4 regions of the Streptomyces sp. NPDC033966 genome follow, and region 1 is predicted to be linked to each of the others. Evidence: riboswitches for the same ligand, from Rfam matches in the RefSeq annotation. Region 1 holds a riboswitch; each other region holds the start of a gene.
What was found. A riboswitch is a leader RNA that binds a small molecule or an ion and turns the genes downstream of it on or off. The one in region 1 is predicted to bind cobalamin.
Positions count from the first base shown of each region.

Region 2: it holds a riboswitch for cobalamin, as region 1 does, so the genes downstream of both, ACZ518_RS07715 (ABC transporter substrate-binding protein) here and ACZ518_RS01420 (energy-coupling factor ABC transporter permease) in region 1, are expected to answer to the same signal.
Region 3: it holds a riboswitch for cobalamin, as region 1 does, so the genes downstream of both, ACZ518_RS25905 (CoA-acylating methylmalonate-semialdehyde dehydrogenase) here and ACZ518_RS01420 (energy-coupling factor ABC transporter permease) in region 1, are expected to answer to the same signal.
Region 4: it holds a riboswitch for cobalamin, as region 1 does, so the genes downstream of both, ACZ518_RS02425 (ribonucleoside-diphosphate reductase subunit alpha) here and ACZ518_RS01420 (energy-coupling factor ABC transporter permease) in region 1, are expected to answer to the same signal.

Region 1 covers NZ_JBVIRQ010000001.1:298,147-300,334, forward strand. Annotated here, with positions in the region: gene ACZ518_RS01410 (AMIN-like domain-containing (lipo)protein) at 1-6, shown strand, start outside; gene ACZ518_RS01415 (flavodoxin family protein) at 33-752, opposite strand; cobalamin riboswitch at 885-1,110, shown strand; gene ACZ518_RS01420 (energy-coupling factor ABC transporter permease) at 1,140-1,838, shown strand; gene ACZ518_RS01425 (energy-coupling factor ABC transporter substrate-binding protein) at 1,838-2,188, shown strand, end outside.
Region 2 covers NZ_JBVIRQ010000002.1:495,310-497,497, forward strand. Annotated here, with positions in the region: gene ACZ518_RS07710 (FecCD family ABC transporter permease) at 1-198, opposite strand, end outside; gene ACZ518_RS07715 (ABC transporter substrate-binding protein) at 195-1,184, opposite strand; cobalamin riboswitch at 1,220-1,357, opposite strand; tRNA gene ACZ518_RS07720 (tRNA-Trp) at 1,546-1,622, opposite strand; gene ACZ518_RS07725 (DUF4352 domain-containing protein) at 1,753-2,188, shown strand, end outside.
Region 3 covers NZ_JBVIRQ010000009.1:305,032-307,219, reverse strand. Annotated here, with positions in the region: gene ACZ518_RS25910 (ABC transporter substrate-binding protein) at 1-765, opposite strand, end outside; cobalamin riboswitch at 826-996, shown strand; gene ACZ518_RS25905 (CoA-acylating methylmalonate-semialdehyde dehydrogenase) at 1,186-2,188, shown strand, end outside.
Region 4 covers NZ_JBVIRQ010000001.1:526,911-529,098, forward strand. Annotated here, with positions in the region: gene ACZ518_RS02410 (carbon starvation CstA family protein) at 1-41, shown strand, start outside; gene ACZ518_RS02415 (YbdD/YjiX family protein) at 38-235, shown strand; gene ACZ518_RS02420 (Uma2 family endonuclease) at 290-874, opposite strand; adenosylcobalamin-variant (AdoCbl-variant) riboswitch at 1,009-1,085, shown strand; gene ACZ518_RS02425 (ribonucleoside-diphosphate reductase subunit alpha) at 1,242-2,188, shown strand, end outside.

The DNA.
Region 1 (2,188 bases):
TGCTGACCCGCGGACGGCCCGGAGCCGCCCGGTCAGCGGTGTTCGGGGTTGGGGAAGTCGAAGCGGCAGCCGGCGTCCCACAGGGATCGCTGGTTGCCGTGGGCCGGCATGCCGCCGGCGCGCTTGAGGAGCGCCGCCAGGTGCATCAGGTTCCACGACATGAACGTGGTGTTCCGGTTGGTGAAGTCGTTCTCGGGACCGCCCGAGCCCGGGTCCAGGTAGGAGGGGCCGGGGCCGGCCTCGCCGATCCAGCCCGCGTCGGCCTGGGGCGGGACGGCGTAGCCGAGGTGCTGGAGGCTGTAGAGGATGTTCATGGCGCAGTGCTTGACGCCGTCCTCGTTCCCCGTGATCAGCGCTCCGCCGACGCGCCCGTAGTAGGCGTACTGGCCCTGCTCGTTCAGCAGCGAGGAGCAGGCGTAGAGCCGCTCGATGACCTGCTTCATGACGGAGCTGTTGTCGCCGAGCCAGATCGGGCCGCACAGCACCAGGATGTCGGCGTCCATGATCTGGCTGTAGAGGACCGGCCACTGGTCGCTCTCCCAGCCGTGGTCGGTCATGTCCGGCCAGACGCCGGTGGCGATGTCGTGGTCGACGGCGCGGATCAGCGAGGTGCGGGCGCCCGCCGACTCCATGACGGCCCGGCTCTTCGCGATCAGGCCCTCGGTGTTGCTGGTCTCGGGAGAGCGTTTGAGGGTGCAGTTGACGAAGACGGCGGAGAGGTCCTCGTAGCGGGGGCTCTGGTCGGCTGCCATGTCCTCCACCGTGCCGGGCGCCCGGCGGGCGGGCCAGCGGGCCTGGCCCGTCCGGGGTGTGCCGCGGGGCGGCGGCCGGGTGGCGGCCGGGGTGGCCGGATCGGTCCGGGTTGTGACGGTCCGTGCGGGCGACTAGGGTCGTCTGGCCTTGGTGTTCGGGAAACCGGTGGAAGACCGGTGCGGCCCTCGCCACTGTGATCGGGAAGTCCGGCTCCACTCTCCCCCAGACTCCGTCCGGGAGGTGCCCCCACCGCGGGAAGCCACTGGGCCCGCGCGGGAGACCGCACGGTCCCGGGAAGGCGGAGCCAGGGCATCAGTACCCGTGAGCCAGGAGACCGGCCGGGGCGCGTCGTCCATCCACGAGGTGCTGGAGAGGTCTCCCAACCCATGCATATAGCCGAGGGGTTCCTACCCCCTTTGCACGCGGTCGCCTGGGGCGCCGCGTCCGCCCCCTTCGTCGTCCACGGGGTCCGCGCGCTGACCCGCGAGGTGAAGGCGAACCCGGAGAGCACGCTGCTGCTCGGGGCGTCCGGCGCGTTCACGTTCGTCCTGTCCGCCCTGAAGATCCCTTCCGTGACGGGCAGTTGTTCGCACCCGACGGGGACGGGGCTCGGGGCCATCCTCTTCCGGCCGCCGATCATGGCGGTGCTCGGCACGATCACCCTCCTCTTCCAGGCGCTGCTGCTGGCCCACGGCGGGCTCACCACGCTGGGCGCCAACGTCTTCTCGATGGCCATCGCCGGGCCCTGGGCCGGCTACGGGGTCTACCGGCTGCTGCGGAAGTCCGGCGTGCCGCTGATGGTGACCGTCTTCGCCGGCGCGTTCTTCGCCGACCTGGTCACCTACTGCGTGACCTCCGTCCAGCTGGCGCTGGCCTTCCCCGACCCGGCGAGCGGCTTCCCGGGCTCCCTGGAGAAGTTCGCGGGCATCTTCGCCGTCACCCAGATCCCGCTCGCGATCAGCGAGGGCCTGCTGACGGTGCTCGTGATGCGGCTGCTGATGCAGTCCAGCAAGTCCGACCTGGTCCGGCTCGGGGTCGCGAAGCTGACCGGCGGCAAGCAGGCGAAGCAGGAGGCGGCGCTCTGATGAGCAGGAACGCGAAGATCAACACCCTGCTGCTGCTCCTGGTGGCGGCGCTGGCCGTCATCCCGCTCGCGCTGGGGCTCGGCGACGGCAAGGAGGAGCCGTTCACCGGCTCCGACGCTCAGGCCGAGGCGGCCATCACCGAGCTGAAGCCGGACTACGAGCCCTGGTTCTCCCCGCTGTACGAGCCCCCGTCGGGCGAGGTCGAGTCCGCGCTGTTCGCCCTCCAGGCGGCACTCGGGGCGGGCGTGCTCGCCTACTACTTCGGCGTCCGCAAGGGCCGCCGCCAGGGCGCGGCGCAGGCCCTCGCGCGGGCCGAGGCCGAGGCCGAGGCCGAGCCGGCCCGCCCGACC
Region 2 (2,188 bases), on a different contig from region 1:
GACGACCGCCCCGAGCAGTACCCGCGGCATCCTCACGTCCCACACGATGGAGGCGAAGGCCCCGCGGGCGCCGGGGCCGCCGAGGACGATGTCGACGACCTGGCCGGGTGGGATCCGTACGGGTCCCAGGGCCAGCCCCGCCACCGCCGAGGCGGTGAGCGCGGCGGCGAGCAGCACGAGCGCGAGTCCGCGCCTCACGGGGCGTCGGGGTGCAGCTGGCGGCCCAGGGACTCGACGGCGTCGGCGACGCGCACGCCGAGCACGGCGGAGGAGAGCGGCAGCACGGCGAACCGCCGGTTCTTCACCGCGGGAACCTGCGCGAGCGCCGGGTCGTTCAACAGGCGCTGCTTCTTGGCCTCCACGGTGGTGCCGCCGTAGTCGTAGATGAGGACGACCTCGGGTCCGCGTTCGATGACCTTCTCCCACGGCACGTCGCCGAAGGTGTCCTTGAGGTCGGCGAACACGTTCGCGCCCCCGGCGAGGGAGACGATCTCGTTGCCGATGCCGTTGCCTCCCGAGGTGAAGGCGGAGGCCTCGCCGGAGTCGTAGACGAAGACGGACGGCCGGGCCCGGTCCTTCACCCGCGCGCTGACGGCGTCGACGCGCCGCTGTTCCTCCCGGACGAGGGCCTCACCGCGTTCGGGCACGCCGAAGGTCCGGGCGACCTCGGTGATCTCGGTCTTCAGCTGTTCGAGCCCGACCGGGCCCTCGGTGCAGTACTCCACGCTCAGCCGGGAGCCGATGCCGGCCTTGGCCAGCCCCTCGCGGTCCCGCCCCTGCCCCTTGTCGAAGGCACTGGCGTAACCGCCGTAGACGAAATCGGGGTTGGCGCCGAGGAGCACCTCCTTCGAGGGGTACTCCTTCGCCAGCACCTTGATCCTGTCGTAGGCGGGCCGGTAGGCGGGCAGCACGGAGTCGTCGAGGTAGGCGGTGCCGGCCATCCGGTCCTGGAGCCCGAGGGCGAGCATGATCTCGGTGGCGTGCTGGTTCATGGTGACGGCGCGCTCGGGCGGCGCCTGGTAGGTGCTGCTGACACCGCAGTTGGTGACGGTGTACGGGAACCCGGGCGCGGTCTGCGCCCCGGCGGCGGACCGCTCGGCCCCGGGCGGCCCGCCGCAGGCGGCGAGCGGCACGACGAGGGCGAAGGGCAGGAAGGAGCGCACGGCGGCGCGGACACGCGACATGGTGAGGCCTCTCCGGGGGATCCTCGTCCCCGGTCGAAGTGAAGAGGCGGTGCGTCAGTGTCTGACTCCCGGCCGTCGCGCGCACGCGGCGGCCGGTCACAGTGGCGGGACCGCACCGGAATCACACCGGTTTCCTGTCCTGCACCGCCGGGACAACCAGGCCAAGTCTGCCAGACGCGATCTTCACCCCCGGAAGGGGCGGCGGAGGGGTGGCGGGCCACCCGGATGGTTCGGGGGCCTTCTCACCGGGGTGGGCGAGCCGTTCCAGGATCCTGTCCCCACCCTGTCCCCACCAGACGACAAAAAGGACCCCGGGAGAGGTCTCCCGGGGTCCTTTCGACAAGAAATGCCCGTTCAGGCTTGGCAGGGGTAGCAGGATTCGAACCTACGACATCTGGTTTTGGAGACCAGCGCTCTGACCAGCTGAGCTATACCCCTTCGGTGGGTCACACCCTGCCATGAAGCGGCCGGAAGATCCAATCCATTTTCCGCGTCGCCGGTGGCGGGAGCGGGGCGGGCGGAGGATCGTGGGCGGGGAGGGGGTGGACCGCCGAGCCTGGGAGGCGTCGTGCGCCACCGTCCGGGGCGCCTGCTGGGGCCCCTCCTCGTGCTGCTGCTCGTCGGTGCCGGGCCCGACGGGTCCGGGGAGACCGTTTCGCTCGACGGGGACCGGGCCGGGGAGCGGCTCGACGTGACCCTGACCCGGGTCGTCGACCCCGCGGGCAGCGCCGGACCGGACCGGCTGGTGGCGGTGGAGCTGCGGCTGGAGAACACCGGGACGGTGCCGTACGAGGACTCCCCCGCGCCGGCCGCGCACCTGCTCGACACCGAGGGGCAGCGGTTCACGGGGACGGGCACCGCGACCGGTGCCGGGCCGAGCCTGCCGGACACCGTCACCCTGGTGCCCGGGGATTCGGCGTCCGGGTTCGTCACCTTCCGGCTTCCCGAGGGCGCCCGCCTCGCCGCCGTGCAGTTCGCGCTGGACCGGGGACTGGGCGACGACG
Region 3 (2,188 bases), on a different contig from region 1:
CCGCACAGCCGGCAGCTCGTCCCAGCCCGGCAGGGCGGTCAGCAGGTCCCGCTCGCGCAGGGTCCGTTCGGGCGGGAAGCCGCACGGCAGTACCAGGATGACGTCCGGGCGGGCTGCGCGTACCGCCTCCCACGTCATCGGCTTGGTGTGCTCACCGGGTGCGGCCAGCAGCGGTTCCCCGCCCGCGCAGGCGATCTGTTCCGGCACCCAGTGGCCGGCGGGCCACAGCGGGTCGAGCCATTCGATGGCGACCACCCGGGGCCGGGCCCGGCCCTGAGTGAGCCGGCGGACCGTGTCGAGCCGGCCGCGCAGCTCGGTGCGCCGCCGCTCGGCATGCTCCCGCACCCCGAGCAGTTGCCCGACGGTGACCAGGCAGTCCAGGACGTCGTCGAGGGTTTTCGGCTCCAGGCTCAGCACACGGGGTCCGGCGTCCATGACGCGCACGGCCCGGGAGACGCTTTCGTAGGACACCGCGCAGACGTCGCACAGGTCCTGGGTGAGCAGGACCTCCGGCGCGAGCGCGGCGAGCGCCGCCGTGTCCAGGGTGTAGAGCGAGGAGCCGGAGTGGGCAGCTCCGCCGACCGCCTCGGAGATCTCCCGGCTGCTGAGTCCGTCCGCGGCGAATTCGGCACGGGTGACGACGGGTACCGAGGCGACCGCCGCGGGCGGCCAGTCGCATTCGTGGGTGCGTCCGACCAGGTCGGCGGCGAGTCCGAGGTCCGCCACGATGTCCGTGGCCGCCGGGAGCAGGGAAACGATGCGCATGTATCGACTGTAGGCACGCGGCCAGCGGCTCTGGACTTACTAGGACGTCCAACTATATGTTCGTGGCACAAGGTCCGCGGTGCAGGGAAGCCGGTGCAAAACCGGCACGGTCCCGCCACTGTGACCGGGGAGTGTGCTGCCATCCACACGCCACTGACGAGGTCTGTCGGGAAGGCGGGCGGCACGCGGGGATCCGGGAGTCAGGATACCGGCCGCGGATGTTCCGTGTTGTCCACGAGGATGGAGCAGACACGCATGGCACCGGTTTGTACCCACGGCCCTGGTGATCCGGCGGAGCGCGCGCACACCACCGCACGCTCGTAGTTCTCACGGCATTCCGCAGCGGCGCACCCCCATCCGGGTGCCGTCCGCCGGTGTGCCGTGCCATCCCCGGATCCAACCTGACGAGAGCAGGCATCCATGGTCCGCGAGCTCACCCATTTCATCGGCGGAAAGCACACTCCCGGCGTTTCCGGGCTCTTCGCCGACGTGTACGACCCCAACACCGGCGCCGTGCAGGCCAGGGTCCCCCTGGCAGGGCGCGCCGACACCGAGGCGGCGATCGCCGACGCCGTGGAGGCGCAGGTCGACTGGGGCCAGTGGAACCCGCAGCGCCGCGCCCGCGTGCTGCTGCGCTTCCTCCAGCTCGTCGAGGGCGAGCGCGAGAGCCTGGCCCGGCTGCTGTCCGCCGAGCACGGCAAGACCGTCGCCGACGCCCACGGGGACCTCCAACGCGGCCTGGAGGTCGTCGAGTTCGCCGCCGGGATCCCGCACCTGCTCAAGGGCGAGTTCACCGACAACGCCGGCACCGGGATCGACGTGCACTCGCTGCGCAGTCCGCTGGGCGCCGTCGCCGGCATCACTCCGTTCAACTTCCCCGCCATGATTCCCCTCTGGCAGGCCGCACCCGCGCTGGCCTGCGGAAACGCATTCATCCTGAAGCCGTCCGAGCGCGACCCGTCGGTTCCGCTCCGTCTGGCGGAGCTGTTCTTGGAGGCCGGGCTCCCGCCGGGCGTCCTCAACGTGGTCAACGGCGGCAAGGAGGCCGTCGACACCCTCCTCGAAGACCCCCGCGTCCAGGCCCTGGGCTTCGTGGGCTCCACCCCGATCGCCGCGCACATCTACGCGACCGCGGCTGCCCACGGCAAGCGGGCCCAGTGCTTCGGCGGCGCGAAGAACCACATGATCGTGATGCCCGACGCCGACCTCGGCCAGGCCGTCGACGCGCTGATCGGCGCCGGCTACGGCTCGGCGGGCGAACGCTGCATGGCCATCTCCGTTGCCGTACCCGTCGGCGAGGAGACCGCGGACCGACTCGTGGCGGCGTTGACGGACCGCATCGCCGCCCTGAGGATCGGCCGCTCCGACGACCCCGAGGCCGATTTCGGCCCCCTGGTCAGCCGGGACGCACTGGACCGGGTAC
Region 4 (2,188 bases), 230 kb from region 1:
TCGACGGGAGCGGGGGCAAGGCCAAGGAGCCGGTCGCGTGAGCGGGGTGCGCGGGGCGCTGGCGAAGGCCCGGTTCTACGTACGGGAGTTCTCCGGCGAGGCCGCGTACGACCGCTACGTGGCGCACGCCCGCTCGCACGACCCGGACGCCGAGGTCCTGACCCGGCGCGCCTTCGAGCGGGCCCGCACCGACGCCCGCGAGGCGGACCCGCGCGAGGGCTTCCGCTGCTGCTGAGGAGCCAGAAGGGCCCCGCCGGACCTCCGGCGGGGCCCTTCGGCGCAGCCGGGGTCAGCGCACCCAGTCCTTGAGGGGCTCGGTCTGGAGGGTGATGCCGACGGGGTCGGGGAGCGTGACTTCCTTACCGAAGGGAACGGTGCGTACGGTCTCGTAGCATGTGCCGTCCGGGTCACTGTGGACGAGAACCTGGCACTTGAGCCGGTCGATGAGCAGGTAGACGGGGATGCCGGTCTCGGCATACGCGCGCGGCTTCTCGACCCGGTCGCGCCGTTCGGTGTCGGAGTCCCACGAGGTCACCTCGACGGCCATCAGGATCGGGCCCGGATCCACCCAGTCGCCCTGCCCGACGAACGCGTCCTCATGCGCCAGGATTCCATCCGGAATGGCGCGCCCGCCCCGGTACTGTTCGGCCTTGATCCCCTGCCCCGCGTGCAGCCAGAACCCTGGGCGGTGCTGGATACAGATCCGGGACAGCCACACGATGATCCGCCCATGGTCCCCGTCCGGCATCGCCTTGCTCCTCAGCACCCCACCGATGAATTCCAGCCGCAGCCCCTCCTCCTCGCGGGCCGCTATCCGTGCCAGGTGCTCGAACGCTTCGGTCGTCATGTGGGGATGGTCGGTCATGAGGGTCATGCCTCGCTCGCCTTCCTCGACGGTGCTGTCTCCGACGATAGCGGAGAGGTACGCCAGAGGGACGCGGAGTCGCGGGCGACACAACATCTAGGGGGTCACACAGACCCGGCCCACCACATGTATGCTCATCCTCGCTGTCGCCGCAGGGGAATCCGGTGCGAATCCGGAACTGTCCCGCAACGGTATGAAAAGTCCGAGGACCTGCCGACAGTGCGCCCGGATCGACCGAACCGGGTGCCGACACGTCCGGGCCTCGCGGTTGGGCCGGTGGACGCCATGCGGTGTGTACGCGATCCCGTCGCGCCCGCATGCGCCTCCCCGCGCCCCACCCGCCGATGACCGGGCCGAGCGAGGGAGAGCTCCCGCCGTGACCATCGCGCCTTCCGCACCGCGCGCCGAGTCCGTTTCTGGCGACACCACCGAAGGCCCGGGGGCCGCGCTGCTGCGTACTCTCACCGAGCTGACCGCCGACCTCCCCGACACCGACCCCGGCCGGATCGCCGCCGCCGCCCTGCGCGGCCGCAGCGCCTCCGCCGACGAGGCCGAGCTGCGCGGGCTGGCCACCGAGGCCGCGGCGGGCCTGATCTCCGAGGACCCCGCCTACTCCCGCCTCGCCGCCCGCCTGCTCACGCTGGCCGTGGCCGACGAGGCCGCCGGGCAGGGCGCGACGTCCTTCGCCGAGTCCGTCGTCGTCGGCCACCGCGAGGGCCTGATCGCCGACCGCACCGCCGAGTTCGTCGCCGCCCACGCCGCCCGTCTGAACGCGCTGGTCGAGCACGCGCTCGCCGAGGGCGCGGACGACCGCTTCGGCTTCTTCGGCCTGCGCACCCTGCACAGCCGCTACCTGCTGCGCCACCCGATCACCCGCCAGGTGATCGAGACCCCGCAGTACTTCATGCTGCGCGTGGCCTGCGGCCTCGCCGAGGACGAGAGCGTCCAGGCCGTCGAGGAAGTCGCCTCGCTGTACGGCCTGATGAGCCGGCTCGACTACCTGCCGTCGTCGCCGACCCTGTTCAACTCGGGTACGCGCCACCCGCAGATGTCCTCCTGCTACCTGCTGGACTCCCCGCTGGACGAGCTGGACTCGATCTACGACCGCTACCACCAGGTGGCGCGCCTGTCCAAGCACGCCGGCGGCATCGGCCTCTCCTACTCCCGCATCCGCGCCCGCGGTTCGCTGATCCGCGGCACCAACGGCCACTCCAACGGCATCGTGCCGTTCCTGAAGACCCTCGACGCCTCCGTCGCCGCCGTGAACCAGGGCGGCCGCCGCAAGGGCGCCGCGGCCGTCTACCTGGAGACCTGGCACGCGGA